Regions from separate parts of the Micromonospora sp. B11E3 genome, predicted to be linked through region 1. Evidence: riboswitches for the same ligand, from Rfam matches in the RefSeq annotation. Region 1 holds a riboswitch; each other region holds the start of a gene.
What was found. A riboswitch is a leader RNA that binds a small molecule or an ion and turns the genes downstream of it on or off. The one in region 1 is predicted to bind cyclic di-AMP.

Region 1 (7,173 bases):
GTCGAGGGCCAGGTCCGTGGCATCGAGAAGATGGTCGACGAGGACCGCTACTGCATCGACGTGCTCACCCAGATCTCGGCGATCCAGGCCGCCCTGGACAAGGTCGCCCTCGGCCTGCTCGACGGGCACGCCCGGCACTGCATGCACGAGGGCGCCGCCGAGGGGCGGGCGGACGAGATGGCCACCGAGATGATGGCCGCCGTCGGCCGCCTGATGAAGCGCGGCTGACGACCCACCGCCCGGACGGACCGCCCCGCGCCGGCAACCTCCGACGCGGGGCGGACCTGGGTCACAGCCGGGCGAGAATCTTGTTCATCGCGTCGATCTCGGCCTGCTGGCTCGCGGCGATCCGCTGCGCCAGCGCCTTGGCGTCCTGGTTGGCGCCCTTCGCCAACTCGTCCTTCGCCATGCTGATCGCCCCTTCGTGATGGGCGATCATCATGGTCAGGAACCGACGGTCGAAATCGGTACCCGTCGCGCTCGCCAGGCTCGTCATGTCCGCGTCGGACATCATCCCCGGCATGTCGTGCGCGGTCGAGGACGGAGGCGCCCCGTGCCCGTGCCCGGAGCCGGCGGCCGAGAGCGGCCGGCCCCACGCGGCGAGCCAGCCGGTCAGCGTGGCGATCTCCGGGTCCTGGGCGCCCTTGATCTGGGCAGCCAGGCTCTTGACCTCCGCGTCGGCGGCCCGGGTCTCCGCGAGCTCCGCCATCTCCACCGCCTGCTGGTGGTGCGGGATCATCATCTGGGCGAACATCACATCGGCGTCGTTGAACGTGGTCGGCTCGCTGGCCGGGGCACCGCTGCTCACCGTCGCGGCCGGCGTTCCCTGACCGGACGAGGGGTGGCCGGAGTCGTCGGCGGAGCCGCAGGCGGCCAGGGCCAGGGCGGCGGTGAGCCCCACGCCGGCCAGGGCGGCGCGGCGGGCGGTCGTACGGGTTCTCATCGTCTTCGGATCCTTCCGGGTCGGAACGTACGAGGGCAGCACGGAGCGCCGGGCACCGGCCAGGGGCCGGGCACCCGCGCGGGGCGTCCTACGTACGCGACACCGAGATCTCGGCCAGCCGCAGGCCGACCGGACGGGGCGGCGGGGCGCGCGGGCCGGGCGAGCCTCCGTCGCTCGCGCCGCCCGCCACCCCGACGGCCCGTGCCCCTGCCAGCAGCAGCACGGCCACCAGCACGGCCAGCCCGAACGCGCCGAGGACCGCCAGGCAGACGCTCCACCCGGGCAGGCTCCCGCCGCTTCCGTCGCCGGGCAGCGGCCGGGCCTGGGCGCACCCGCCTTCCCGGCAGTCGCCGTGAATCGCGCCCGACCACGCCGACAGCTCCGATCGAGCGGCTGGGGCCGGCACGGCGGCGTGGGCGACGAGCACCGGCCGCGGTTCCGGCGACCCGGCGGGGTGGTGACCCTCGTGGGCCCCGCCGGCGGCGTGCCCGCCGTGGCCGAGCGTGTGCATCGCGGTCAGCCCGACCAGGGTGCAGAGCAGCAGGGCCAGCCGGGCCCACCGCCCGGTCGTCGCCTGCACCGCCGCCCGCACGCACCCACGCTAGCCTGCCCGGCCGGCGCCGCACCTGCGGACGCCCGGAGCCGGATCCGGTCGCCCCGGGCCGAGGCGCACCCGGCGCAGCAGTTGGGCGTTCAGGGCCACCACGATGGTGGACGCCGACATCAGGACCGCGGCGGCCGCCGGGCTCAGCGTCACCCCGGCCCGGGCCAGCACGCCGGCGGCCAGCGGCAACGCGACCACGTTGTAGCCGGCCGCCCAGGCGAGGTTCTGCACCATCTTCCGGTACGACGCCCGGGAGAGCCGGACGACGGCGGCCACCCCGCGCGGGTCGGACGAGGCGAGCACCACGCCCGCGGACTCGATCGCCACGTCGGTGCCGGCCCCAATCGCGAGCCCCACGTCGGCCCGGGCCAGCGCCGGGGCGTCGTTCACCCCGTCGCCCACCATCGCCACGGTCAGCCCCCGGCGCTGGAGTTCGGCGACCTTCTCGTCCTTGTCCGCCGGAAGCACCTCGGCGAACACCTCGTCCACCCCGGGCCGGAAGCCGAGGTCGGCGGCGACCGCCCGGGCCACCGGACCGGCGTCCCCGGTGATCATGGCGATCGTCCGGACGCCCTGGGCGCGCAGCTCGGCGATCGCCTCCCGGGCCTCGGGGCGTACCTCGTCGGCGAGGGCGAACGCGGCGAGCACCGTGCGGGGCAGGCGGACCAGGTGCAGCACGGCGGCGCCGTGGGCCGCCCAGTCCCCGGCGGTCGCGTCCAGTTCGGCGGGGAGGTCCGCGCCCAACTCCCGCAGCAGGGCCGGGCCCCCCACCGCGTACTCCGTACCGTCGATCGTGGCCTGGACCCCCCGGCCCGGCAGCGAGCGGAAGCCGGCCGCGCGCGCCGCCCCGCCGTGGGGCCCGGCGGCCGCCACGACCGCCCGGGCCAGCGGGTGCTCGCTGTCCGCCTCGACCCCGGCGGCCAGCCGCAGCGCGTCGTCCTCCCCGGTCCCGGCCGTGGTCGCGACGCCGGTGAGCACGTGCTCGCCCCGGGTCAGGGTGCCGGTCTTGTCGAACAGCACCGCGTCGACGCCGCGCATCCGCTCCAGCGCGAGCCGGTTCTTCACGAGGATGCCGGAGCGCGCGGCGACCGCCGTGGAGAGCGCGACGACCAGCGGGATCGCCAGGCCGAGCGCGTGCGGGCAGGCGATCACCAGCACGGTGACGGTCCGCACGACGGCCTCGCCGGGACGGCCGATGACGGTCCAGACCAGCACCGTCACGACGGCGGTGGCGGCGGCGACGTAGAACAGCCAGGCCGCGAAGCGGTCGGCGAGCACCTGGGCCCGGCCGCTGGAGCGCTGCGCCTCGGCGACCATCCGCTGGATACCGGCGAGGGTGGTCTCCTCGCCGACCGCCCCCACCTCCAGCCGGACCGCCGAATCGGTGGCGACCGTGCCGGCGACGACCCGGTCCCCGGCCGACCGGACGACCGGGCGGGACTCCCCGGTGATCATGGATTCGTCCAGCTCGGCCGCGCCCTCGACCACCTGCCCGTCGGCCGGCACCCGGCCGCCCGGCCGGACCAGCAGCACGTCGCCGACGCGCAGCCCCGCCACCGGCACCCGCTCGGTGTCGCCGTCCGGCCGGACCCGCTCCGCCTCGTCCGGCAGCAGGGCGGCCAGCGCGGCGAGCGCCCCGCGGGCCTGCCCGATCGCCCTCATCTCCTGCCAGTGCCCGAGCAACATGATGGTGACCAGCGCGGCCAGCTCCCACCAGAAGTCGAGCCGGAACGCGCCGACGCTGGTCGCCAGCGATGCCGCGTACGCCACGCTGATCGCCATCCCGATGAGCAGCATCATCCCCGGCGCCCGGTCGCGCAGCTCGCGGAGCGCGCCGACCAGGAACGGCCAGCCGCCCCACCAGAAGACCACCGAGCCGAGCACCGGGCCGACCAGGGACCGGCCGGGAAACTCCGGGAAGCGGCCGAGCCAGTCCGTCGCCACGTGGCTGGTGGCCACGATCGGCAGGGTCAGCGCCAGGCACAGCCAGAACCGGCGACGGAACATCTCCGGGTCGTGCCCCGCGTGCCTGTCGTGCCCGGCGTCTCCCTCCTGTGGCCCGGGGCCGCCGGTGCGACCCGGCGCGTCCCGGCTCCCGTGCCCCGCGTGCGCGTCGTGACCCATGTCTCCAACATGCCGCCCCGCACGGCCCGCCGTTCGCCGAACCACCGGCGGAATCCGGCGCGCACTCTGCGCCCGCAGGTGGGCCTGGCTACGATTCCGGGGCGATGGTCATCCGGAATCCGCTCCGTCCGCCCGCGCCGTCCGGGCCGCCGGCCCGCGTCCCAGCCTGACACCGTTTGGAGATCGTCGATGGGCGCCGACCACAGCCGAGCTGCTCCGCCCACCCCGCCCGGGGTGCGGCGGATCCTCGTCGCGACCGTGCTGCCGCTCTTCGCCCTCACGGTGGTCGCCGCGATCCTTCTCTGGCCGCGCGGCGGCGGTCCGCAGGCCGACGACGCGGCGGCCGTCCCCCGGTACCACGGCACGGTGACCCGGGTGGTGACGGAGCCCTGCCCGCCGCAGCCGGACGCGCCGGAGGGCGGGCCCGCCGCCGCGGCGGGCCCGTGCGGCACGGTCACCGTACGGGTCGAGCAGGGGCCGGACACCGGGCAACAGGTCGAGACGCCCATCCCGACCGGCCCGGGCGCCCCCACGGTCGCCGTCGACGACCGGATCGTCCTGGTCCGGCTGACCGACCCGGCGGACCCGGCGGCGACCAGCTACAACATCGCCGAGCACCAGCGCGGCAAGCCGCTGCTCTGGCTCGCGCTGGTGTTCGCGCTGGCGATCGTCGCGTTCGGCCGCTGGCGGGGGCTGGCCGCGCTGGCCGGCCTCGCCGCCAGCTTCGCCATCCTGCTGACGTTCGTGCTGCCCGGGATCGGCGGCGGCGGGTCGCCGCTGCCGATCGCGATCGTCGGCTCCGCGTTGATCATGTTTGTGGTGCTCTACCTCACCCACGGGATCACCGCGCAGACGTCGGTGGCCGTCCTCGGCACCCTGGGCAGCCTGGTGCTCACCGGCGTCCTCGGCGCCCTGGCGACCGCCGCCACCCACCTCACCGGGTACGGCACCGAGGACGCCACCACGCTGTCGATGTTCCAGGCCGACGTGGACCTGCACGGCCTGCTGCTCGCCGGCATCATCATCGGCTCGCTCGGGGTGCTCGACGACGTCACGGTGACCCAGGCGGCCACGGTGACCGAACTGGCGCACGCCAACCCAGGGCTGTCCAGGTTGCAGCTCTACCGGGCGGCCACCCGGGTCGGGCGGGCGCACATCGCCTCCACCGTGAACACCATCGTGCTGGCGTACGCCGGTGCGTCCCTGCCGCTGCTGCTCCTGCTCACCGCCGACTCCCGCCCGGTGTCCGAGCTCCTGACGAGCGAGTTCCTGGCGCAGGAGATCGTCCGCAGCGCGGTCGCCACGCTGGGCCTGATCGCCGCCGTACCGCTGACGACCGGCCTGGCCGCCGTGGTCACCGCGGCCGGCCGCACCGGCCCGGGCCGGCCCGCCGCCGACGGCGATTCCCCCGCCGACGTGCCCACCCCGCGCACGCCCACCACCGGCCACCGTCCCAGTCAGCGGGAAATCGCGCTGGAGGCGTTGAGCGGAGGAGGCGCCCACGACGGCTTCCGGGCCGGGCCGATCCACCCGCCGTCCCGGCCCGGAGACCGAGAAGGGAGCACGGACATCGCATGGTGAGACTGCTCAGCGTGACCGTCCCCACTGTGCGACCTGCGAAACGCGTCACCCATTACCGAAAGCAATTACGAAATGACGCATTTGGCGGGCTTCTGGGCGTAGATCCGCAGGAGTGCTCTCAGGTAACCTCGCTGCCGGTCACCGCCGAAGGCGCGCAGCGGCGCCTGCGGGGCCACCGCCCAATCGCCGCGAGGCGAGCCGGGGAACCAGGTAACCGGGGTGAATCCGCGACCGCGGTAGGGGCCACTTCCGCCCCGAACCCGTCAGCTAACCCGGTCGGCGGACGAGGGAAGGGAACACTGTGACGGCACCCCTACGCCGCTGGTTGACGCCCGTGGTGGCCGTGTTCGCGGCCCTGGCGATCCTCGCCGGACCGGCCGCCCCGGCGATGGCCGAGCCCTCCGGCCCCACCCCGTCCGGGCACGAGGAGGACGACGAGCCCCAGCTGATCACCGACGTCATCGAGGCCGCCAACCGCGAGTACAGCCAGGCCAAGGCGAAGCTGACGAAGTCCAAGCAGCGCCAGCAGCAGCTCGCCCTCGAGGTGCAGCGGGCCCAGTTCGAGCTGGACGCCCTCGCCCCGCAGGTCAGCGAGTTGGCCGCCCAGTCGTACCGGACGGGGCGGATCGGCGCCATGGCGGCGCTGCTGGAGAGCGGGAACCCGGACTCGTTCGTGCAGCGCGCGTCCGCCCTCGACGAGCTGAACATGATCAACGCGCAGAAGCTGGCCCGGGTCAACGAGGCCAAGACCCGCGCCGAGCAGGCCAAGCTGGCGCTCGACGCCGAGGTGCGCGAGCAGCAGAAGCAAACGGCGATCATGGCCAAGAAGAAGCACGACGCGGAGAAGGCCCTCGCGCTGGTCGGCGGCCGGGGCTTCACCGGCGGCCTGGTCTCCGCCACGTCCCCGGTGGCCCGGATCGCGCCGGGCCGGACCGCGGACGGCGGCTGGCGCCCGGAGTCGTGCAGCGAGAACGACCCGACGACCTCCGGCTGCATCACCCCCCGCACCCTGCACGCGTACAAGGAGGTCAAGCGGGCCGGTTTCAACCGCTTCGTGGGCTGCTACCGCCCCGGCGGGCCGTGGGAGCACCCGAAGGGCCGCGCCTGCGACTGGTCGCTGCAGAACAGCGGCTTCAGCCCGTGGCACAACAACGACACCCGGATGTACGGCAACAACCTCGCCGCGTTCCTCATCCGCAACGCCGATCGGCTGGGCATCTACTACGTCATCTGGAACCGGCAGATCTGGTTCCCGGCCACCGGCTGGAAGTCCTACAGCGGCCCGTCCAACCACACCGACCACGTGCACATGTCGCTGCTCTGACGCCGACCCGCGCACGAGGGCCGTCCCGGGCGGGGCGGCCCTCGTTCGCGTTCGGGTGCCGGCGACGCGGCCGCGGGGGAGGCCGGCGGCCTCCAGCGCGGCCGGGCAGACCAGGCGGCGGCCGGGCAGAGCAGACAGCGGCCGGGTGCGGCAGGCGGCGGCCGGGCGGGTCAGGCGGCGGCCGGCGGCTCGGTCAGGCCGGCCGGCACCGCGGCCACCGCCCGCGTCTCGCCCGCGCTGAGCCGGTACGACAGGCCGACCACCGCGCACCGTCCGCCGGCCACCTCGGCGGCCAACACGGACGAGTTGGCCAGGATCGCCTCGACGGTGTGCGCGATGTGGATGTCGACGATCTCGTCGAGGTCCTCGACTCCCCGCTCGGCGGCCAGGCCGAGGCTGGGCAGCACGGGGTCCACCACCGCCCGTAGGTGACCGGCCGGCGCGACGCCGGTGCTGGCCGCCGCCCTGGCCGCCTGCACGGCCCCGCAGGAGTCGTGCCCGAGCACCACCACCAGGGGGGTGCCCAGCACCGTCACCGCGTACTCGACGCTGCCCAGCACCTCTGGGCCGACGGTGTGCCCGGCCGTGCGGACCACG
Region 2 (7,173 bases), on a different contig from region 1:
CGCTGCTGCGGCCATCCCCGTACCCGTTCCCGCCGGATCGGCCCCGAGGTCCGGCGCGCCAGCGATCAGCGGTACGAATTGAGGGCACCCAGGACCGCGGCGAACTCGTCGGGTGGCAGGAGAATTCGGTTGCGGTGCGCCGCCCGGGAGCCCTGACGCCAGATGGGCGTCTCGACGTCCCGCTCCGGATCCCGGGCTGACACCCAGATCTGCCAGGCGGCGTAGTGGGCGGCCTCGCCTGCCCAGACGCGGGTCACCTGCGACCAGGGAATGACCCGCGTACGGAAGACCGTACGGATCTTGATGCCGTGGTCGCTGACGTAGACGCCCACCAGCGTCACCCGCCACAGCACCAGCTGCCAGATCGACACGAAGAGGCCGATGGCCACACCCCCAGGTAGGCCGCTTCCGGGAAGGCCGCAGAGCGGAAGGAGACCGACGGCGGACGCGCCGACGGCGACGACGTAGCGCAAGGTGTAGAGATCGCCCTGGCCGCCCCCGTAACCGTACGGCCGCGCCCAGTCCGGCATGTGCCGCATCGTACGGCTCGACGGCAAGCCCGAAGCGGGTGATGGGAATCGAGTTGGGGCGTCGGACACGGCCCCTGGCGGCGAGTTCGCGGCGAGGTTGACTGCTACTTCGGATCGCCGCTCGAATGCCTCGCTCACCGTGTTCACAAACTGCCCTACCGCGCTCCCTACGGTCCTCGCCCGGTGCCCCGGCCAGGCGAGAGCCTGAAATTGGTTCGACCCCCGCTCGCCTCGCCCGTTAGGTTGCGAGCTTGTTCCCACTGCAGGGAGCCCGTGAGATCCTCGTGCGGCCGCCCAGGCAGATCCCACACGGAGAGTAGGCCTCGTCAATGGCATGCCGTATCAGTGAGCTCGTGCTCAAGTGCCACGACCCCGAGTTGCTGGCGCGGTTCTGGTGCGAGGTCCTGGATTTCATAGAGCTCGATCGCGAAGCGGAGGGCTGCATCGAGATAGGTCCGCGCGAAGGGTTCGGCGGCCCGCAGCCGACGATCTTCCTCATCCGCGACGACGAGCCGAAGAACGGGCGTGCCCGGCTGCACATCGACGTCAACCCCACCGACCGCGATCAGGACGCCGAGCTCGAGCGTCTCCTGGCCGCCGGGGCCAAACTCGTCGACATCGGTCAGCCTGCCGAGGCATCCTGGCACGTCCTCGCCGACCCGGAAGGCAACGAGTTTTGCCTGCTCAAGCGCCGCCTCGACCCACTCTGACGGCCTCGCCGAAACGATCGGCGCAGCCGCCACCCCACAGCCGCCGACAAGATCTCGACGTCTGACCACGGCGCGGCGGGCTGCCCGGCCAGGGAGGCCCGATGGCACGCTGCATGATCCTTCAACCTTGGAACATCGAAGGCCCTGGCTGGGACTGTCGTCCTGGCCAGGGCCTCGATCGTGGAGCGGGTGACGGGAATCGAACCCGCACTGTCAGCTTGGGAAGCTGATGTTCTGCCATTGAACTACACCCGCAGGCGGCACCACTGTACCTGAGGTCGCCGCCACTCTGCACCAGGTACCCCCCTCGGACGCGTCACCAGCCCTCCCGGCACCCCCAAAGACGACATTCCACCAGGAAAAACCCGCAGAAGTTTTCACCCCAGCAATACATGGCCATTCTCAAATTCGTCGATCGGATGTAACGTCACCTCCACGTTTCAGCCTCGGCGTGACATACCCCCTGTCGCGTCGTCAGAAAGAGGTGGGCCCATGGGACTCCGTCCCAACCTGCTGACCCGGCGGACCGCCGGCGTCGCGTCGACGACCCTCGCGCTGCTGCTCAGCACCGCCGCGGTGGGCGTCGTCCCGGCCGCGTCGGCCTTCTCCGCCGCCCCGTCGGACGCCTGCGTCGAGCCGGCCGACGTCCACACGGACGCCCGGATCAAGGCCGGCGGCCACGCCAAGCACGAGCCGAACGAGCTGACCTCCGCCCAGGTCCGTGAGCGCGAGGCGGACCTGGCCGCCGCCCTGCGCGAGCGGGCCAACTTCCGCCCCGGCGCCGGGGCCACGCCGGTCGCGAGCGTGACCATCCCGGTCATCGTCCACGTCATCCAGCGGGACAGCACCCGGGCCGGTGGCAACATCCCGGACTCGATGATCACCCAGCAGATCAGCGTGCTGAACCAGGCGTACAGCGGCGCCACCGGCGGCGCGGCCACCGCCTTCGCGTTCCAGCTGCAGAAGATCAACCGGGTCACCAACCCGGCCTGGTACCCGATCGTGTACGGCTCGTCCGCCGAGCGCTCGATGAAGAGCACCCTGCGGGAGGGCGGCAAGAACACGCTGAACGTCTACCTCGGCGAGCTGAGCGACGACCTGCTCGGCTGGGCGACCTTCCCGCAGCGGAAGTTGAGCAGCTCGGACGGCGTGGTCGTGCTGGGCGAGTCGCTGCCGGGTGGCACCGCCACCAACTACAACCAGGGCGACACCGGCACCCACGAGGTCGGCCACTGGCTGAACCTGTACCACACCTTCCAGGGCGGCTGCTCCGGCTTCGGCGACAGTGTGGACGACACCCCGGCCGAGGGCTCGGCGGCGTTCCAGTGCCCCACCGGGCGGGACACCTGCACCGCGGCGGGCCTGGACCCGATCACCAACTTCATGGACTACACCTACGACTCGTGCATGTACCAGTTCACCCCTGGTCAGGCGAGCCGGATGCTGACCGCGTGGAACGCCTACCGCGCGGCCTGACGTACCACCGCTGCTGACACTCCGGTGCCGGCTCCGTCCTACGACGGGGCCGGCACCGGCGTCTTCGGGGGTCAGGCCGCCGCGCGGTGGGCGCCCCGCGCACGCCGGGCCGGCCCCTGATCGGGTACGTCGACACTTGCGCCGCCCGCGGGCCTCGCCGCCAGCGGGTCCAGCCAGACCTGCACGGCCGGCCGGCCCGGGCCCTCGCCAGGAGCGGAGGAGCCGCCGTGCGCCCGCCGGGTCAGCATCGCCACGTCGACGGTGAACTCGAACAGCCGCCAGTCGACCTGCGGCGCGGCCCGCCCGATCTCGGCCAACCGGGCCACCCGCGCCTGGTCGGTCACGGGCCGGGCGCGCCCCGCCACGTACGCCTCGTCGTCGCTGTCCTCAGGTGGGAAGGAGTGCAGCGCGTAGCGGCCGTCGCGCTCCAGGTCGCGCCGCTTCGGGGAGTCGATGACGAAGCAGAAGAGCCCCTCGTCGGTGATCACCGGGGACACCGGGTGCACCCGGGGCCCGCCGTCGGCACGGACGGTGGCCAGGTAGCCGAAGCCCGGCCCGTACTGCTGCATGAGGAGGCGGATCCCGTCGGCGAGTCGTGGCTCGTCAGCGGCGAATTCGGACCAGGAAGCCATGCCGGCATCCTATCGAACAAATGTACGATCAGCGACCACGACACGCAGGTCCCCCGAACCGGTCGCAGCGGCTGTCACCAGGCTCGCTATGGTGTTGCGATGCTGCTCTCCGACCGCGACCTCGTCAGCGAGCTGAACGCTGGCACGCTCGCGCTGGAGCCGTTCGAGCCGACCCTGGTGCAGCCGTCGAGCATCGACGTGCGCCTCGACAAGCTCTTCCGCGTCTTCAACAACCACCTCTACACGCACATCGACCCGTCGCTCCAGCAGGACGACCTGACGTCGGCGGTGGAGGTGCCCGACGGCGAGCCGTTCGTGCTGCATCCGGGCGAGTTCGTGCTCGCCTCGACGCTGGAGGTGATCTCGCTCGGCGATCAGCTCGCGGGCCGCCTCGAAGGCAAGAGCTCGCTCGGCCGGCTCGGGCTGCTGACCCACTCGACCGCCGGCTTCATCGACCCGGGCTTCTCCGGGCACGTCACGCTGGAGCTGTCCAACGTGGCGAACCTGCCGATCACCCTGTGGCCGGGAATGAAGATCGGGCAGCTGTGCATCTTCCGGCTCTCGTCGCCGGCCGAGCACCCGTACGGGTCGGCCGTCTACGGCTCGCGCTACCAGGGGCAGCGCGGCCCGACCCCGAGCCGGTCCTGGCGGAACTGGCGCACCTGGCCCACCCGCTGACACCGCCCGGCGGCGAGCAGGGGCCCCCGTCCCGCAGGGGCCCCGTACCCGTCAGCCGGGGCGGCCGTAGCTGTTGACCTGGCCGTCGTCGACGCGCTTCATCTTGATCGGGACGCCGGCCTGGGAGGCGTGCACGACCCAGCCGCCACCGACGTACATGCCGACGTGGTGCAGGTCGGCGTAGTAGAAGACGAGGTCGCCGGGGCGCAGGTCGGCGCGGCTCACCCGGGCGGTCACGGCCCGCTGCCGGGCCGCGTTGTGCGGCAGCGAGACGCCGGCCCTCGCCCACGCGGCCATCATCAGGCCGGAGCAGTCGAACGCGTTCGGGCCCGCGGCGCCCCACACGTACGGCTTGCCGATCTGGGCGCAGGCGAACTTGACCGCGATCCCGGCGCCGCCGCCCGGGTAGCTCGCCGGGCACGGGGCGGGCCGCAGCGCGCCGCCGCCACCGCTGCCGTACACCTTGATGCGGAGCTTCTGCAGCCGGTCGATCTCGGCGTTGATCTGCTTACGCTTCGCCGCGAGCTGCGCCTCCGTGCGGGTGAGCTGGGCGACCATCTCGTCCAGCGGCTGCTTCTTCGCGGCCAGCCGGTCGCGCAGGTCGACGACCGTCTGGACGTCGCGCTGCTGGCGGTGGGCGAACTGGTCGAGCAGCTCCAGCTGCCCCAGCATCTGGCTCGCGGAGCGGCTGCCCAGCAGCGCGTTCACGGCCGAAAGATTCTCACCCTTGTACGCCTCGACGGCGAGGCCGTTGACCTTCGCCATCGCCTCGTCCACCTGACGCTGCAACGGCCCGATCTGCCGGGCGAGCGCGTCGGCCTGCTTCCGCTTCGCGGCGAGGTCCTGGCGGGTGGCGTTGTGCCGCTCGATGAGCGGTTCGAGCTTGTTCCAGTCCTGGTCGATCTGCTGCTCGATCTCGGCGACCGACGGCTCGGCGTGGGCCGGGGGCGCGACGCCCGCCAGGACGACGGCGGCGCCGGCGAGGGCGGCCAGGGCGGTGGTGAAGCGTGACCAGCGTGGACGCGGCGCAGCCGGCATCCGGTCGGCGTGAGCCGACCGGCGCGACGGGCGCCGCGGGGCATGGTGTGCCACCGGGCTCCGTTCTCCTTCTTCCGTACCGCCTACCGGGTTAGCTGACGGGTTCGGGCGGGAAGGGAAAGCGCCCTACCGCAGCGAGGCTGCGGATTCACCCCGGCGTACCTGGGTCCCCGGCTCGCCCGGAGGCGACTCGGCGGTGTCGGGCCGTCACCGCCCGGTTTAGGCGGCGCTGTGACCGGCCGACGGTTGACCAGAGTAGAGACGGCTGTTACCGATTCGCAACCCGACGGGCTGTGACACTCCGTATGACCGGGGTCTCCGTAGCTTTCCTTCACTCGATATCGAGAACCGGAAAGGTATTGACCCCGCGGGGCGGCGGCGGGAGGGTGGCCTCACCCAGACCCTCACTCGGGAGGTTCGATGCCCCGATCCAACCTACCGGCGAGCAGACGCGTCCTGCTCGCCGCCGTGGTGGCAGCGGCCACCGCGGTCCTACCCTTCGCCGCCGGGCCCGTCGCGGCCGAGCCGCTCGGCACCGGGTCCGCCGACGCACCCACCGATCGCCAGCAGCAGTACGCGGCCGCCGCGGCCGAGTACGGCGTACCGGAGAGCGTCCTGCTCGGCGTGTCCTACCTGGAGTCCCGGTGGGACACCCACGCCGGCCGCCCGAGCACGAGCGGCGGGTTCGGCCCGATGCACCTGACCGACGCCGAGCGGGTCGCCTCGGCCGAGGCCGCCAGCGCCCATGTCGACGAGGGCGAGGACCCTCGGGGCGACGACTCCCGGCCGCTGGTGGTTCCCGAGTCCGGCCCGGCCGAGCCGGCCCCGGCGCTGCCCGGCCTGCGGACCCTGGAGGCCGCCGCGGGGCTCACCGGTGCCAGCGAGGAGGCGCTCATCGCCGACCCGGCCACGAACATCCGCGGCGGGGCGGCGCTGCTCGCGTCGTACCAGAAGGAGCTGGCCGGCCCGGTCGGCGCCGACAGCGACCCGGCGGCCTGGTACGGCGCGGTGGCCCGCTACGCCGGCGCGGACACCGAGGACGCCGCGGCGGCCTTCGCCGACGAGGTGTACGGCCAGATCAACGCCGGCGCGAGCCGGACGACCGACGACGGGCACCAGGTGACGCTGACCGCGCGCGCGGTCGACCCGGACGAGTCCGCGGTGAACCGCCTCGGGCTGCGGCGCGCGGAGCGGCCGGACGGCCTGGAGTGCCCGGTCGGGCTGCCCTGCGAGTGGATCCCGGCCCCGTACGCGAAGACCGGCCCCGGCGCCGGCCAGTACGGCAACCACGACCTGGCCAACCGGCCGGAGCAGCAGAAGATCGAGTACATCATCATCCACGACACCGAGGGCTACTTCACCCCGAGCGTCAACCTGGTGAAGCGGGCGGACTACCTGGGCTGGCACTACACGCTGCGCTCGGTGGACGGCTACATCGCCCAGCACATCAAGGCCAAGGACGTCGGCTGGCACGCCGGCAACTGGTACGTCAACGCCAAGTCCATCGGCCTCGAGCACGAGGGCTTCGCCGGCCACGGCACCTGGTACACGGAGGCGATGTACCGCACCTCCGCGAAGCTGGTGCGGCACCTCGCGCTGCGGTTCCAGATCCCGCTGGACCGGCAGCACATCCTCGGCCACGACAACGTCCCCGGCACGGTGGCGTCGACGGTGCGGGGGATGCACTGGGACCCGGGCCCGTACTGGAACTGGTCGCACTACTTCGACCTGCTCAAGGCGCCGTTCCAGTCGACCGCCACCCCGCAGACCGGGCTGGTCACCATCGACCCCGACTACGCGAGCAACCAGCCGGCGTTCACCGGGTGCAACCGGCAGCCGCCCGGTGTCCCGAGCCCGCCGCCGCCGATCGCGCCCTGCCCGCTGCGCGGATCGTCCTCGGTCATCCTGCACACCGGGCCGAGCGCCGACTCGCCGCTGGTGAACGACCGCGGGCTGCGCCCGGACGGCACGCCGAACACGATGTACGTCTCCGACCACGGCGCCCGCGCCTCGACCGGCCAGACGTACGCCCTCGCGGACGTCCGGGGTGACTGGACCGCGATCTGGTACCTCGGCCAGAAGGCCTGGTTCCACAACCCGGCCGCGGCA
Region 3 (7,173 bases), on a different contig from region 1:
CTGCGCCCCAGCATCCGATGGCTGCTGTTCGGCGACCGCTGCGATCCCGCGGACATCCGGCTGGTCACCTCCGCGGTGGCCCGCGCCTCGCTGCGCTCGATCGGCGGCTTCCGGGCCTCGATCGCGGCCCAGGACCGGCTGGAGACCCTCGCCGCGCTGGCCCACCTGCCGGCGGCGGCGCTGGTGGGCGACCGGGACCGGCTCACCCCGCCGCCGTGCGCCGAGTCGATCGCGGCGGCGCTGCCGGAGACCACGCTGACCGTCTGCCCCGGCGCCGGGCACATGCTCATGATGGAGCGGCCCGACGAGGTGAACGCCGCGCTGGCCGGCGTGCTGCGCCGGGTGCTGGCCACGGCGCCCGCCGCCACGGGTCCGGCCGCCGCCACGGGTCCGGCCGCCGCCACGGGTCCGGCCCCCGCCCGGGGGGCCGGCACGACCGCCGGCCCGACCGCCGAATCCGGCACCGTCCCGGCCGGCTGACCGCCGCCGGCCCGCGCCGCCGGGACGTGGGGCGGATCGCGGGACCGGCATGGCCCCGCGACGGCCCTGGCCGCTGGCCGTACCCTCACCCGGACACCCCGGCGCGACCGGCGCCGACGTCTGCGAGGAGCCCGTACGTTGACCGACCGGACCACCCTGGAGCAGGAGATCGCCGTCGAGCAACGGCATCTCGACCGGGTGTACGCCCGCCTCGCCGAACTGCGCCGCTCGGCCGCCCTGGCCGAGAAGGAGGGCTACCGACTGGCCCGGGTGGGCAACTTCGGAGCCCTGGTGGAACGGGACGCCATGGTCTTCCACGCCGCCCAGCGGCGGCACCTGCTCGACGCCGAGCACGAGGGGCTGGTCTTCGGCCGGCTGGACCTGCGCGGCGGCCAGGTGCTGCACGTCGGGCGGCTCGGGGTGCGCGCCGAGGACGCCGAGACCCTGGTGGTGGACTGGCGGGCCCCGGCCGCCGCGGCGTTCTACCAGGCCACCCCGGCGCAGCCGCTGGGCGTGGTGCGGCGACGCACGATCCAGTCCTCGGCCGAGCGGGTGACCCGGATCGAGGACGACCTGCTGGATCCGGGGGCGGCCCCGCCGGACATGGCCGTGGTGGGCGACGGTGCGCTGCTGGCCACCCTGTCCCGGGCCACCGGCCGCGGCATGCGCGACATCGTCGCCACCATCCAGCGCGAGCAGGACGAGGCGATCCGCTCCCCCGGCTCCGGGGTGACCCTCGTCGCCGGCGGCCCGGGCACCGGCAAGACGGCGGTGGCGCTGCACCGCGCGGCGTACCTGCTCTACTCCGACCGCAGCCGGTACGCGGGCGGCGGCATCCTGGTGGTCGGCCCGTCGGCGGTGTTCGTGGAGTACATCTCCTCGGTGCTGCCGTCGCTGGGCGAGGAGGCGGCCACCCTGCACTCGCTCGGCTCGCTCTTCCCCGGCATGTCGGCCACCCGTACCGACCCGCAGGAGGTGGCGGCGGTGAAGGGGTCGCTGCGGATGCGGCGGGTGCTGGAGCGCGCCGTCCGGGACGCCGTGCCGGGCGGCCCCGGCGAGCTGCGGCTGCTCTACCGGGGCACGCTGCTGCGCCTGGACCGCCGGGAGCTGGACGGCATCCGGGACCGGGCGCTGCCCCGCGGCGCCCGCCGCAACGAGGTGCGCCGGGCCGGCTTCGACGGGGTGTTCGCCGCGCTGTGGGCGCAGGCCCGCCGGCTGGAGATCGCCCGGCTGCCGGAGCAGCGCGCGTTCGAGGACGAGATCGCCGACCGGCCCGAGTTCCGCGAGTTCCTCAAGGCGTGGTGGCCGCGCCTGCACCCCCGGCACGTGCTGGGCTGGCTGGCCCGCCCGGAGCGGCTGCGCCGGTACGCCGGGGGCGTGCTGAGCCGGGCGGAGATCGGCCTGCTCGCCGAGGCGTACCGGACGCTGGACACCGACGGGCTCACGATCGCCGACATCGCCCTGCTCGACGAGCTGGACGCGCTGCTCGGCAAGCCGGTGCGGCCGGCCCGGCCGAAGCGGGACCCGTTCCAGCTGGCCGGCGGGGTGCGCGAGCTGAGCACGCACGCCGAGCGGCAGCGGGCGGCCCGCGAGGCGGCCCGGCAGCGCCCCGAGGACTACCGCGAGTACGCGCACGTGGTCGTCGACGAGGCCCAGGACGTCTCGCCGATGCAGTGGCGGATGATCGGCCGGCGCGGGCGGCTGGCGTCCTGGACGGTGGTGGGCGACCCGGCACAGACGGCGTGGACGGGCGAGGAGGAGGAGCTGACCCGGGCCCGGGACCAGGCGCTGGGCCGACGCCGCCGGCACCACTTCACCCTCACCACCAACTACCGCAACTCCGCCGAGATCTTCGCGGTGGCGGCGGCGGAGATCCGCCGGCTCTACCCGGACCTCGCGCTGCCCAGCGCGGTCCGGACCACCGGCGTCGAGCCGGTCCAGCTCACCGTCCCGCCGGCCGAGCTGCGGCCGGCCGTCGGCGCGGCGGTCGCCGAGCTGCTGGGCGAGGTGGAGGGGACGGTCGGGGTGATCACGCCGGTCCCGCGCCGGGACGAGGTCGCCGGCTGGCTCGCCGGCCAGGCCGGCCCGCGCCTGCAGGTGGTGACCAGCCTCCAGGCCAAGGGCATGGAGTACGACGGGGTCGTGCTGGTCGCCCCGAGGGAGATCCGGGCCGACCCGGGCTCCGGCGTCCGGACCCTGTACGTGGCCCTGTCCCGGGCCACCCAGCGCCTCACCACGGTCGACCCGACCGACTGACCGGGTACCCGGACGGGGTCACCGGTCGGAGTGCCGACGATTACTTGCACACATAGCGATGTGAGCATAGATTGGGCCGGCAGCGGGACAGGGACGGAGGGTGTGGGCGTGGGCGCAGGTCATGACCACCACCACGGCGTCACGTACGCCGCCGAGCGCCACCGGGGCCGGCTGTGGGCGGCGTTCGGGCTGCTCGGCGCGCTGATGCTGGTCGAGGCGGCCACCGCGTACGCCACCGGCTCGCTGGCGCTGCTCTCCGACGCCGGGCACATGTTCACCGACGTGCTCGGCATCGGCATGGCGCTCGCCGCGATCACCGCCACCCGCCGCGCCACCGCCGACCCCCAGCGCACCTTCGGGCTGTACCGGCTGGAGGTGCTCGCCGCGCTCGGCAACGCGCTGCTGCTCAGCGGCGTCGCCGTGTACGTCCTCGTCGAGGCGGTGCGCCGGTTCGGCAACCCGCCGGAGGTGACGACCGGCCCGATGCTCGCGGTGGCGGTGCTGGGCCTGCTCGCCAACCTGGTCGCGTTCGCCCTGCTGCGCGGCGCGGCAGAGGAGAGCATCAACCTGCGCGGGGCGTACCTGGAGGTGGTGGGCGACCTGCTCGGCTCGGTCGGGGTGATCGTCGCCGCGGCCCTGATCTGGGCGACCGACTGGTGGTGGGCGGACCCCCTCGTCGCGGTCGCGATCGGCGTCTTCATCCTGCCCCGCACCTGGCGGCTGGGCCGGGCCGCCGTCCGGATCCTGGTGCAGGCCGCCCCCGAGCACCTGCAGGTCACCGCCGTGCACGACCGACTGGCGGCGGTGCCCGGCGTGGTCGAGGTGCACGACCTGCACGTCTGGACGCTGACCTCCGGGATGGAGGTCGCCTCGGCGCACCTGACCATGGCCCCGGGCGCCGAGGTGGGCGCCGTGCTGACCGCCGCCCGCACGGCTCTGCACGAGGACTTCCACATCGAGCACGCCACGCTGCAGGTCGAGCCGGGAACATCGCCGGGAAACTGCGGTCCGACCGCCTGGTGATACCCAGCGCCGTCGATTCGGTGGACTATTGTGCCAACATGCCGGATTTGATGGGTTTGATCCAAGTACCGTGCGTCACGGGCGCAGCGCCCACCCCACCAGCACCGGTAGGCTCGGTCCCGGCCTCCGCTCCGGTGGCGCCCACCGGCGCCCGCGGCGGCCGTCGCCTAATCGCCCGCGAGGGCGAGCCGGGGAACCACGTTTCGTGGGGTGCATCCGCGTGAGCGGTAGGGATCTTCCGTCCCGAACCCGTCAGCTAACCCGGTCGGCGGCTGACGGAAGGACACGCGTATGCCAGTAGTGGCACCTGTACGAAGGACGGCCGCCCGGGTGGCGGCCCTGCTCGCGCTGGCGCTCGCCGGCGCCCTCGCGGTCGCCCCCGCCGGCCCGGCACAGGGGGCCCCGGCCGCCGCCCTGCTCGCCGCCGCGCCCGGCCAGGACGACGAGGGCGGCACCCCGGCGTTGCGCGCCGCGCTGGAGGCGGCCAGCAAGGGCTACCTCGACGCCAAGGCCGCCCTGAACCGCTCGGTGCAGCGGCAGCGGCAGCTCGGCGCCCAGCTCAAGACGATCGAGGCGGAGTTGACCGTGCGCGACGCCAGGGTCGGCGAGATCGCCGGCGTGGCGTACAAGACTGGCCGGCTCCGGGCGGCGTCGGCGCTGCTGAACAGCGCCTCGCCCGAGGGGTTCATGGACCGGGCGGCGGCGCTCGACCAGGTCGCCAGCAACGAGGACCGCATCCTGCGCGACCTGCTGGAGACCCGGGACCAGGCGAACCGGACGAAGCAGGCGCTCGACGGCGAGATCCGCGAGCAGCGCCGGCAGGTGACGGTGATGGGCAAGCGCAAGGAGCAGGCCGAGCGCGCGCTGGCCGTGGCCAACGAGCGGGCCAGCGGCGGGTCGAGCCCCGGCGGCACCTCCGGCGCCACCGCCACCCCCGCCAAGCGCAACCCCGACGGCTCCTGGCCGGCCGAGTCGTGCAGCGTCAACGACCCCACCCCGGCCAACGGCTGCATCACCCCGCGCACGCTGCACGCCCTCAACCAGGCCAAGGCCGCCGGCTTCACCCGGTACGTCTCCTGCTACCGCCCGGGCGGCTCCGGCGAGCATCCCAAGGGGCGGGCCTGCGACTTCGCCGCCCAGAAGGACGGCTTCGGCGGCGTGGCCACCGGCGGCGACCGCACGTACGGCAACAACCTGGCGGCGTACTTCGTCCGCAACGCGGACAACCTGGCCGTGCTGTACGTGATCTGGTTCAAGCAGATCTGGCTGCCCAGCAGCGGCTGGAAGGCGTACAGCGGCGGCAACGGGGACCCGTCGAGCGACCACACCAACCACGTGCACCTGTCGGTGTACTGATCCCGCGTCCCCCGGTGGCCCGTCGCGCGGCGGGCCACCGGGGCGCTACGCCCCCGGGCGTACGCGGGATGTCGCCGGTGGGCCCACGACCCGGGCGGCCGGCGCGGCGAGCATCGGGACATGACCCGACTCCCGCCCCGCGCCCGCAAGGCCCTGCTCACTCTGCACCTGGTCACCGCGCTCGGCTGGCTCGGCGCGGACCTCGTCCTGCTCACCCTCGGGGTGGCCGGCCTGCGCGGCGCGGACCCGGCCGCCGTCTACCCCGCCGCCGCGCTGGTCGGCACCTGGCTGTTCGCGCCGCTGAGCGTGGCGGTCTGGCTGGTCGGGGTGGCCAGCTCGCTGCTCACCCCGTGGGGGCTGCTGCGGTACCGCTGGGTGCTGGTCAAGCTACTGCTCACCACGGTGATGACCGGGCTGGTGCTGTTCCTGCTCACCCCGAAGCTGCGGCTGCTCGGCGAGCTGGCCGGGGCGGCCTCCGCGCACGACCGCGTCGACCTGGTGGTGGCCCCGAGCGTGTCGTCCGCCCTCCTGGTGGTGGCCACGGTGCTGTCCACGTACAAGCCGTGGGGGCGGCTGCGGAGGTCGGGCGGCCGTTAGCCGGAGGGCTCAGGCCCGCGAGGCGGAACCGTCCGGCGGACGGCCCAGCACCTCGGCGAGCCGGCGGGCCAGGCCGAGGTGCGCCGAGCGGGCCTGCCGGAAGGCGTACCCGAACAGCGGGGCGGGGGCGACAAGCGTGATCTCGACGTCGATCCGGACCACGCCGTCCGGCTCGTCGCGCAGCCGGGTGTGGTTGCGCACCGACGTGGCCGGCCACTGCCGGGCCACCGCGACGACCTCGTCCTCGGTGACCACCAGGACGTCCGCCTGGTACGTCGTCGTGAAGCGCAGCGGACCGGCGGCGAGCCGGTCGGTGATCGCGTAGCTGGCCCGGGCGCCCGGCCGGGGCGGCAGCTGGCGCACCCGCTCGATCAGCGGATGCAGCTCGCCCTGCCGGGACAGGTCGCCCAGCAGCGCCACCGCCTCGGCGCGCGGGCAGCGCGCCTGGACGGAGTACTGGAAGCTGTCGCGCCGCAACACGCCCACGATCATCCCCCACCGGAGCCGGCGAGAAAAGGAACCCGGCGGGCGGTCAGGCGCCGGGCAGGACCTCCGGGGTGGCGTTGCCGGCGTAGTACGGCTCCGGGGCGCCGAACAGGCCGAGCAGGCCAGTGACCCAGAGCTGTCGGTGGACAAACCGGCTCGGCTCGGTGACGACCAGCTTCACACCGCTGACCTCGGCGGTCTGGAAGCCGGCCACCATCGCGCTGATGCCGACGGAGTCGATGAAGGTGACGAGGCGCATGTTGAGCTCGATGCGGGTGGGCCGCCCCTTGGCGAGCACCTCGGCGACGGCTTCGCGCACCTCGTACGCGGTGTCGACGTCGATCTCACCGCGCGGGGCGATCTCGATGACACCACCCGACAGTACCGACTTCACGATCGACAGGCTCACGCGAGCACCTCCACTCGCCCGTTCACGGGCGCCTCATCAGTACGCGGGCCGCGACCGAGAGTATTCCTCCGACGGCCTCGGTCGCCACCCCTCAGGATGAGCAATTCGTGGATCAGGGCGCAGAAAACGCCCCATCCGGACTATTCACATCTGGTTCGGCACACGACCGGCCCCGATGGCCGATCTCGCCGCCCCAGGGTAGCGGTCCCCACCGACCATTGCGCGCACCTCGCGTACCGGGCGTGCCCGTCGTCCGGGTTTGCGGCGGCGCCGCCCGGGGCACTGCGGGGTTGGCACCCGAGGAGGTATGCACCATGTTGGGAACGAACCTGCTGGAACGCCGCGGCAGACCCGAACGGATCGCGGACCAGGCGTGGCAGCACCTGCTCTCCGCCGTCAGCTCCGCCGGGGACACCGTCCGTGACACGGCCCGCTCGGCCCGCCGTGGCGGCTCCGGCCTGGCCGGGGAGGCCGGCGACCTGGTCGGCTCCGCCGCCGACGAGGCCCGCCGCCGCGCCGTGCTGGCGTTCGACGCGCTCGCCGGGCGGCGCCCGGCCCTGCCCTGG
Region 4 (7,173 bases), on a different contig from region 1:
CCCGGGACCGGCCGCTGACGCCGACCCACTGCCCGCCGCTGGCCCGGTACGCCGCGGGCACCCGGTCCAGCACCTCCTGCGGCAGGGTGGCGAGCTGGCCGGCCTTGGTGACGGCGCCGAGCGCGCCCGCGTCCTGGGCGAAGAAGGCGTCGGCGGGGCTGCGCTCGCCCTCCTCCAGCAGCTGGGCCGCCATCTGGGCGGTGGTGCCGTAGCGGACGTCCACCTTGATTCCGGAGGACTTCTCGAACTTCTCCAGCACCGGCTTGACCAGGGCCTCGCTGCGGCCGCTGTAGATCGTCAGCCGCTTGTCGTTCGGCTTGCCCGGGTCGCCGCCGTCGTCGCCGCCACCGCAGGCGGTCAGGGAGAGGAGGCCGGCCAGGGTGGCGGCCAGCATGACACTCAGACGCTTCTGCACAGGTAAGGCTTACCTTAGCTATCGACTCCCGCGCAAGTCCGTTCCCCCGACCAGGCCGGCGGCGAGCCGCCGACCCGGGCTTCCCGAGTGAGGTGAGCCTGGCCTAACCTGTGCGCCATGCGCGTGCTCCCCGCCGTCGAGCCTGTGCCGTTCGCCGCCGCCCTGGCCGGCCACGGCGACCGCCCCGCCGTGATCACCGCGGACGCCCGGCTCAGCTACCAGGACCTGGCCGGCCGCGTCGACGAGCTGACCACCCGCCTCGGCCCGCACCGGCGGCTGGTCCTGCTCGCCGGCGCCAACCGCCTCGACGAGCTGGTCGGGTACCTCGCCGCCCTCGCGGGCGGGCACCCGCTGCTGCTGGCCCCCGGCGACAACGCCGCGGCGACCGACGCGCTGATCCGGTCGTACGACCCGGACGTGGTACTGCGCCGCGTCGGCGGGACGCTGGTGGTCGACGAGCGCCGCCCGGCCAGCCGGCACGAGCTGCACCCCGACCTGGCCCTGCTGCTGAGCACCTCCGGCTCGACCGGCTCGCCGAAGCTCGTCCGGCTGTCCCGGGCGAACCTCCAGGCCAACGCCGAGGCCATCGCCGGCTACCTGGGCATCCGCGACACCGACCGGGCCGCCACCACCCTGCCGCTGCACTACTGCTACGGGCTGTCGGTGGTCAACAGCCACCTGCTGCGCGGGGCCGCGCTCGTGCTCACCGACCTGTCCGTGGCCGACCGCCGGTTCTGGGAGCTGTTCCGCGCGGCCCGGGGCACCGCCCTGGCCGGCGTGCCGTACACCTTCGAACTGCTGGACCGGGTGGGCTTCGCCGAGATGCGCCTGCCCCACCTGCGCTACGTCACGCAGGCCGGCGGACGGCTCGACCCCGAGCGGGTGACCCGGTACGCCGCCCTCGGCCGCCGGCGCGGCTGGGACCTGTACGTCATGTACGGCCAGACGGAGGCCACGGCCCGGATGGCATACCTGCCGCCGCGCCTGGCGGCCACCCGCCCGGAGGCGATCGGCGTACCGGTGCCCGGCGGCTCGTTCCGACTGCGCCCCCTGCCCGACCGGCCGGAGCCGGACACCGGCGAGCTGGTCTACACCGGGCCGAACGTGATGCTCGGCTACGCCGAGGGTCCCGCCGACCTGGCCCTCGGCCGCACCGTCGACGAGCTGCGCACCGGCGACGTGGCCCGCCGCGCCCCCGACGGCCTGTGGGAGATCGTGGGGCGCGTCGGCGGGTTCGCCAAGGTCTTCGGGCTGCGCGTCGACCTGGCGCGGGTCGAGGAGCGGCTGCGCGCGGCCGGCGTGTCGGCGTACTGCGCGGGCACCGACCGGGAGCTGGTCGTGGCGGCACAGGCCCCGGCCGAGGCCGACCGTGTCCGGCGGCTCGCCGCCGCGGCGGCCGGCCTGCCGGCGCGGGCGATGCGGGTGCACGTGCTGGCCGAACTGCCCCGACTCGGCAACGGCAAGCCCGACCGGACCGCCCTGCTCGCGCTTCCCGCCGACCCGCCGGACGCCGCCGGGGTCGACCTGTGCCGGCTGTACGAGCGGGTACTGGACGTGACCGAGGTCACCCCGGAGGACAGCTTCGTCTCCCTCGGCGGCGACTCCCTGTCGTACGTGGAGATGTCCGTCCGGCTGGAGGAGGCCCTGGGCGGGCTGCCCGCCGACTGGCACACCACCGCCATCCGGGACCTGCGCCGGCCCGCGCCGGAGACGCCCCGCCGCCGCACCGCCGTGCTGGAGACGAGCGTGGCGCTGCGGGCGGCGGCCATCGTCGCGATCGTCGGGTCGCACATCCCGCTGTTCACCGTCAAGGGCGGCGCCCACCTGCTGCTCGCGGTCGCCGGGTTCAACTTCGCCCGGTTCCAGCTCACCGACGCGCCCCGCCGGAACCGGCTACGCTCGGCCGGGCGCGGAATCGCCCGGGTGGTGCTGCCGGCGGTGCTCTGGATCGCCGCGGCCGGCGCGGTCACCGGGGACTACGGGCTGACCAACGTCCTGCTGCTCAACAGCGTCCTCGGGCCGCACGGCGGGGCCACCGAGTGGCAGTTCTGGTTCGTCGAGGCGCTGGTGTACATCCTGCTCGCCGCGGTCGCGCTGCTGGCCGTGCCCGCGGTGGACCGGCTGGAGCGGCGGCTGCCGTTCGCGCTGCCGCTCGCCCTCGCCGCGCTCGGCCTCGTCACCCGGTACGACCTGCCGGGGCTGGCCGCCCGCGGCCACGTCCCGTCCGCCGTCGTGGTGTTCTGGCTGTTCGCCCTCGGCTGGGCGGCGGCCCGCGCCGACACGACCGCCCGGCGCGTCGTGGTCACCGCCGCCGCCCTGCTCACGGTGCCCGGGTTCTTCGGTCAGCCCGCGCGGGAGGCGCTGGTCGTGGCCGGGTTCGCGCTGCTGGTCTGGGTGCCCCGGCTGCCGAGCCGGCGGACCGTCAACCGGGCGGCGGCGCTGCTGGCCGGCAGCTCGCTGTACGTCTACCTCACCCACTGGCAGGTGATGCCGCTGGTCGCCCCCTGGTCGCGGTGGGCGGCGCTGGTCGCGTCCCTGGCTGTGGGGATCGGCTGCGCGGCGCTCGCCCGGCTGGCCGCGCGGCGGCTGCCGGCGGTGGTACGCCGCGCCCGGGCGCGCGCCGCGGCCCTCGGGTGAACCGGGCTCCGACCGTCAGTCGTCGGGGCAGCAGACCGTCAGCGCCCCGGGCCGCACCCTGACCTTCAGCCGTTTCGTCTCCGCCCGCGCCCCGCCGTCCAGCTCGTACGTCCGCGGCGCGGCGAACCGTACGGTGATCTTCCGGCCCCGGGTGATCCGCACGAACGGCGACTCGTCCGAGCGGCCGGCGGCCATCCGCCCGAGCGTCCGCGCCCAGTCCACCGCGCCGGCCGCCGTGGCCACCCCGACCTCCAGCGCGCCGTCGTCGGGGCGGGCGTCGTCGAACGCGGGAATGCCCCCGGTGATCGTGCCGACGTTGCCGAACAGCACGCAGCTCGCCTCGCCGTCGAACCAGTCGGCCCCGTCCACCCGGACCCGGGTGCGGACCAGCTCACCGCGGACGTGCCGCAGCCCCGTCCACACGTACGCCAGGCGGCCCAGCCGGCCCTTGAGCCGGCGGTCGGCCTCGCCGATCAGCTCGCCGTCGAAGCCGGCGCCGGCCATCACCGCGAAGTGCTCGCCGTTGAGCCGGCCCAGGTCGAGCCGGCGCCGCCGGCCGCTGAGGCCCACCCGCACCGCCCCGGGCAGGTCGGCCGGGACGCCCAGGTTGGTGGCGAAGAGGTTCGCCGTCCCGGCGGGCAGGATCGCCATCGGCACCCCGGTGCCGGCGAGGGCGTCGGCGCAGCGCTGCACCATGCCGTCGCCGCCCCACACGAAAACCAGCCCGGCGCCCCTGTCGAGCGCCTTGCGGACCTTCTTCGGCGCCTTGCGGCTCTTGGACACCTCGTACCAGAGCAGGTCCTCGACGCCGGCGCCGACCAGCGTGGCGCGCAGCTCGTCGAGGCCGCCGCCGAGGGTCTTCTTCCGGTGGGCGACCACCGCGACGGTGCCGACGCGGCCCGGGGCGGCCTCGTCGGGCCTGATCAGCGTGCTGGCGCTCATGCCCGCCGGTGTTACCCAGCCGGCCCGGAGTCCACGCGTCCCCGACCCCGGGCCCTGGGACGCGAGCGCCCGGCCGGAGGACCGGCCGGGCGCTTCGGTGTGCCGGGTCGCCGGGCCGCATCGGCCGACGACCGTGCGTCAGAGGCTGAGCCGCTGGCCGGGGAAGATCAGGTCGGGCTGGTCGCCCACCACCCGCTCGTTCCTCTGCCACAGCGCGCGCCAGCCGCCCCGGACGTCCTTGGCCTGCGCGATCTCCGACAGGGTGTCCCCCGACCGCACCACGTAGGTCCGGCCGCCGCCGGTGGCCGGGGCGCCCTTCGTGGTGTCCCGCTTGCTCCGCGACGCCGGCTTCTCGATACGCGAGGACCGCTCCTTCTTCGGGGCGGCCTTCGTCTCCGACCTCGGGCTGTACGTCTTGGTCGAGCCGCCCTTCCTGCCGCACGTCGGCCACGCCCCGATGCCCTGGCCCCTGAGCACCTTCTCGGCGATGCGGATCTGCTCGCCGCGGGTCGCCAGGTCGGCGCGCGCGGCGTACTTCCTGCCGCCGTAGCCGGCCCAGGTGCCCTGCGAGAACTGGAGGCCCCCGTAGTAGCCGTTGCCGGTGTTGATGTGCCAGTTGCCGCCGGACTCGCACTGGGCGATGGCGTCCCAGTTGACCGCGGCCTGGGCCGGGGCGGCGGGCCCGAACAGGGCGACGACCCCGGCGACGGCGCCCGCGGCGACGGCGGCACGGAGAGCGGTCACCCGACGGTGGCGGGCGATGTATTCAGTTGCCATGGTGATCCTCCACGCCGACGAGGTGAGCTGTCGGGTTCGGGCCGAGGAGCCCGGCCGCCGGTGGCGGCTTCACCCCGAGGTGACGGTGCACCGAGGAACGTTGGGTCCCCCGCTCCTGCCCTGAGGACAAGGTGCCGACGGCCGGCGGCAGGATTAGGCGTTACCGACCGTGGTGTCCACGTTCGTGGACCCGACCGACGTTAGGCACCATCCGCGACGGCCGCCCACCTCTTGTCACCTTCGTCACCCGCTCGGGCGACGGGCTCCACAGTCGAGGTGCGCCGCCGCGCCGGACGTGCATGGCAGCCGACGGACCGATTCCGACCCGGCCCTCCCCACACAGGGCGGCGGTCACACATCGTGGTTTCCGTCCGGTCCCGCCCATCGCGGGGGCGAGCCATCCCCCACTCAGGTCAGTGCGGCGGGCGCTGGCCCAGCCCGCGCGCGGCGACGTCGGCCGTGCAGCTCAACTCCCCGGGAGCGAGCTGGACGCGGCTCGGCCGCCACACCTCCGCCCGCTCACCGTCGACGCGGGCCAGCAGGCAGTCGTACTGGCTGCCGCGCAGCGCCACTCCGACGACCCCGTCCACCGCCGCGACCTGCTGGATGATCAGGGGATCGAGGTCAAGGCCGGCCAGCGCCGCCCGGACACCCTGCTCCGTGGGCGCGGCGTGACCGGACAGGACGCGCCGCAGATCGTCCTGGGTCGACCCCGGGATCTCCACCGGCCGGACGGCCCGCGGCGGGCCCTCCGGACAGGACACGAACGCCCGCGCCAGCGCCTGCTGCTGACCCGACGTCGGATAAACCCGGTAGTTGTACCGAAGCTGCACACAGAGCACCATAGCTCCGACCTGTGACCATCCTGGACAGGGCACGATCGGACCTTGGCGACCATCCCGCGCGGGCCTTCACCCCCGACCCTGAAGGGCGGAGCACTGGCCCGCGTCTCTTGGTAGCAGCCGGCCAGCAGGAGCAACACGGCCGCCGCCAATCCCGTCCCGCGAACCCGTGACCCCCGCACGGGAGCATTGTCTCCGCTCGCCCGACCGGCGGCTGTCCCGGACGCCCCGCGCCGAGCATCCATCGGCGACGGCCACGGCACCTCCCGCCCACATCAGCTCCACAGGAGGCACACCCGGCCTGGTGGACCTTCGGTGTCGAAACCAGCGGTCGTGAGAGGGGCCCGCACGGCAGAACCGGCCGGCGCCGTCGTGGCGCCGGCCGGCTCGTACCTGTCCTCCGCGGCCCTACAGGGTGCGGGCCAGCCGGTCGGCGAGGACGCGGGCGAACCGGGACGGGTCGGCCAGCTCGCCGCCCTCGGCGAGCAGCGCCATGCCGTACAGCAGCTCGGCGGTCTCGGCGAGCGCGTCGGACTCGGCGCCCTGCTCGTGGGCCTTGCGCAGCCCCTCCACCAGCGGGTGCCCCGGGTTCAGCTCCAGGATCCGCTTGACCTGCGGCACCTCGTGCCCCATCGCCCGGTACATCTTCTCCAGCGTCGGGGTGATGTCGTGCGCGTCCCCGACCACGCAGGCTGGCGAGGTGGTCAGCCGGGTGGAGAGCCGGACCTCCTTGACGTTGTCGCGGAGCTTCTCGGTCATCCAGGTCAGCAGGTCGGCGTACTCCTGGCGCTGCTGCTCGCGGGCGGCCTCGGCCTCCTTCTTCTCCTCCTCGGTGTCCAGGTCGACCTGCCCCTTGGCGATCGAGCGCAGCGGCCTGCCGTCGAACTGGCCGACACGGTCGACCCAGACCTCGTCCACCGGGTCGGTGAGGATGAGCACCTCGTAGCCCCTGGCCCGGAACGCCTCCATGTGCGGCGAGTTCTCGATCATCGACCGGGACTCCCCGGTCATGTAGTAGATGTCGGTCTGGCCGTCCTTCATCCGCTCGACGTAGTCGCGCAGCCCGGTCAGCTGCTCCGGGTCGTGGGTGGAGGCGACGGAGACGACGTCGAGGATCGCCTCGGTGTTGTCCGGGTCGTCGAGCAGGCCCTCCTTGAGGGCGGGGCCGAACTCGGACCAGAAGGTGCGGTAGCGCTCGGCGTGCTCGGTCCTCATCTCCTTGACCGTGGCGAGGATCTTCTTCACCAGCCGGCGGCGGACCGCCCTGATCTGGCGGTCCTGCTGGAGGATCTCGCGGGAGATGTTGAGCGACAGGTCGTGCGCGTCGACGACGCCCTTGACGAAGCGCAGGTAGTTGGGCATCAGCGCTTCGCAGTCGTCCATGATGAACACGCGCTTGACGTAGAGCTGCACACCGCGGCGGGCCTGCGGGGCGAACAGGTCGACCGGGGCGTGCGACGGCAGGAACAGCAGCGCCTCGTACTCGAAGGTCCCCTCGCCCTTCATGTGGATGGTCTCGAGGGGGTCGGCCCAGTCGTGGCTGACGTGCTTGTAGAACTC

Region 2: it holds a riboswitch for cyclic di-AMP, as region 1 does, so the genes downstream of both, ABGB16_RS02800 (NlpC/P60 family protein) here and ABGB16_RS07490 (hypothetical protein) in region 1, are expected to answer to the same signal.
Region 3: it holds a riboswitch for cyclic di-AMP, as region 1 does, so the genes downstream of both, ABGB16_RS21945 (hypothetical protein) here and ABGB16_RS07490 (hypothetical protein) in region 1, are expected to answer to the same signal.
Region 4: it holds a riboswitch for cyclic di-AMP, as region 1 does, so the genes downstream of both, ABGB16_RS26420 (transglycosylase family protein) here and ABGB16_RS07490 (hypothetical protein) in region 1, are expected to answer to the same signal.

Annotation. Positions count from the first base shown of each region.
Region 1 is NZ_JBDPMC010000009.1:81,763-88,935, reverse strand. Features, by position in the region: gene ABGB16_RS07515 (metal-sensitive transcriptional regulator) at 1-228, shown strand, start outside; gene ABGB16_RS07510 (DUF305 domain-containing protein) at 290-943, opposite strand; gene ABGB16_RS07505 (hypothetical protein) at 1,032-1,535, opposite strand; gene ABGB16_RS07500 (copper-translocating P-type ATPase) at 1,545-3,554, opposite strand; gene ABGB16_RS07495 (YibE/F family protein) at 3,861-5,252, shown strand; cyclic di-AMP (ydaO/yuaA leader) riboswitch at 5,419-5,549, shown strand; gene ABGB16_RS07490 (hypothetical protein) at 5,554-6,576, shown strand; gene ABGB16_RS07485 (carbonic anhydrase) at 6,747-7,173, opposite strand, start outside.
Region 2 is NZ_JBDPMC010000003.1:109,472-116,644, forward strand. Features, by position in the region: gene ABGB16_RS02770 (PH domain-containing protein) at 66-530, opposite strand; gene ABGB16_RS02775 (VOC family protein) at 860-1,240, shown strand; tRNA gene ABGB16_RS02780 (tRNA-Gly) at 1,422-1,495, opposite strand; gene ABGB16_RS02785 (zinc metalloprotease) at 1,733-2,716, shown strand; gene ABGB16_RS02790 (pyridoxamine 5'-phosphate oxidase family protein) at 2,788-3,348, opposite strand; gene dcd (dCTP deaminase) at 3,448-4,026, shown strand; gene ABGB16_RS02800 (NlpC/P60 family protein) at 4,078-5,064, opposite strand; cyclic di-AMP (ydaO/yuaA leader) riboswitch at 5,131-5,270, opposite strand; gene ABGB16_RS02805 (peptidoglycan recognition family protein) at 5,485-7,173, shown strand, end outside.
Region 3 is NZ_JBDPMC010000047.1:32,840-40,012, reverse strand. Features, by position in the region: partial or broken gene ABGB16_RS21960 (alpha/beta hydrolase) at 1-351, shown strand, start outside; gene ABGB16_RS21955 (AAA family ATPase) at 619-2,736, shown strand; gene ABGB16_RS21950 (cation diffusion facilitator family transporter) at 2,845-3,759, shown strand; cyclic di-AMP (ydaO/yuaA leader) riboswitch at 3,914-4,046, shown strand; gene ABGB16_RS21945 (hypothetical protein) at 4,051-5,115, shown strand; gene ABGB16_RS21940 (hypothetical protein) at 5,236-5,712, shown strand; gene ABGB16_RS21935 (SRPBCC family protein) at 5,722-6,192, opposite strand; gene ABGB16_RS21930 (STAS domain-containing protein) at 6,245-6,607, opposite strand; gene ABGB16_RS21925 (hypothetical protein) at 6,922-7,173, shown strand, end outside.
Region 4 is NZ_JBDPMC010000069.1:8,223-15,395, reverse strand. Features, by position in the region: gene ABGB16_RS26435 (iron ABC transporter substrate-binding protein) at 1-394, opposite strand, end outside; gene ABGB16_RS26430 (AMP-binding protein) at 533-3,052, shown strand; gene ABGB16_RS26425 (diacylglycerol kinase family protein) at 3,068-3,994, opposite strand; gene ABGB16_RS26420 (transglycosylase family protein) at 4,133-4,771, opposite strand; cyclic di-AMP (ydaO/yuaA leader) riboswitch at 4,774-4,941, opposite strand; gene ABGB16_RS26415 (helix-turn-helix domain-containing protein) at 5,185-5,604, opposite strand; gene htpG (molecular chaperone HtpG) at 6,022-7,173, opposite strand, start outside.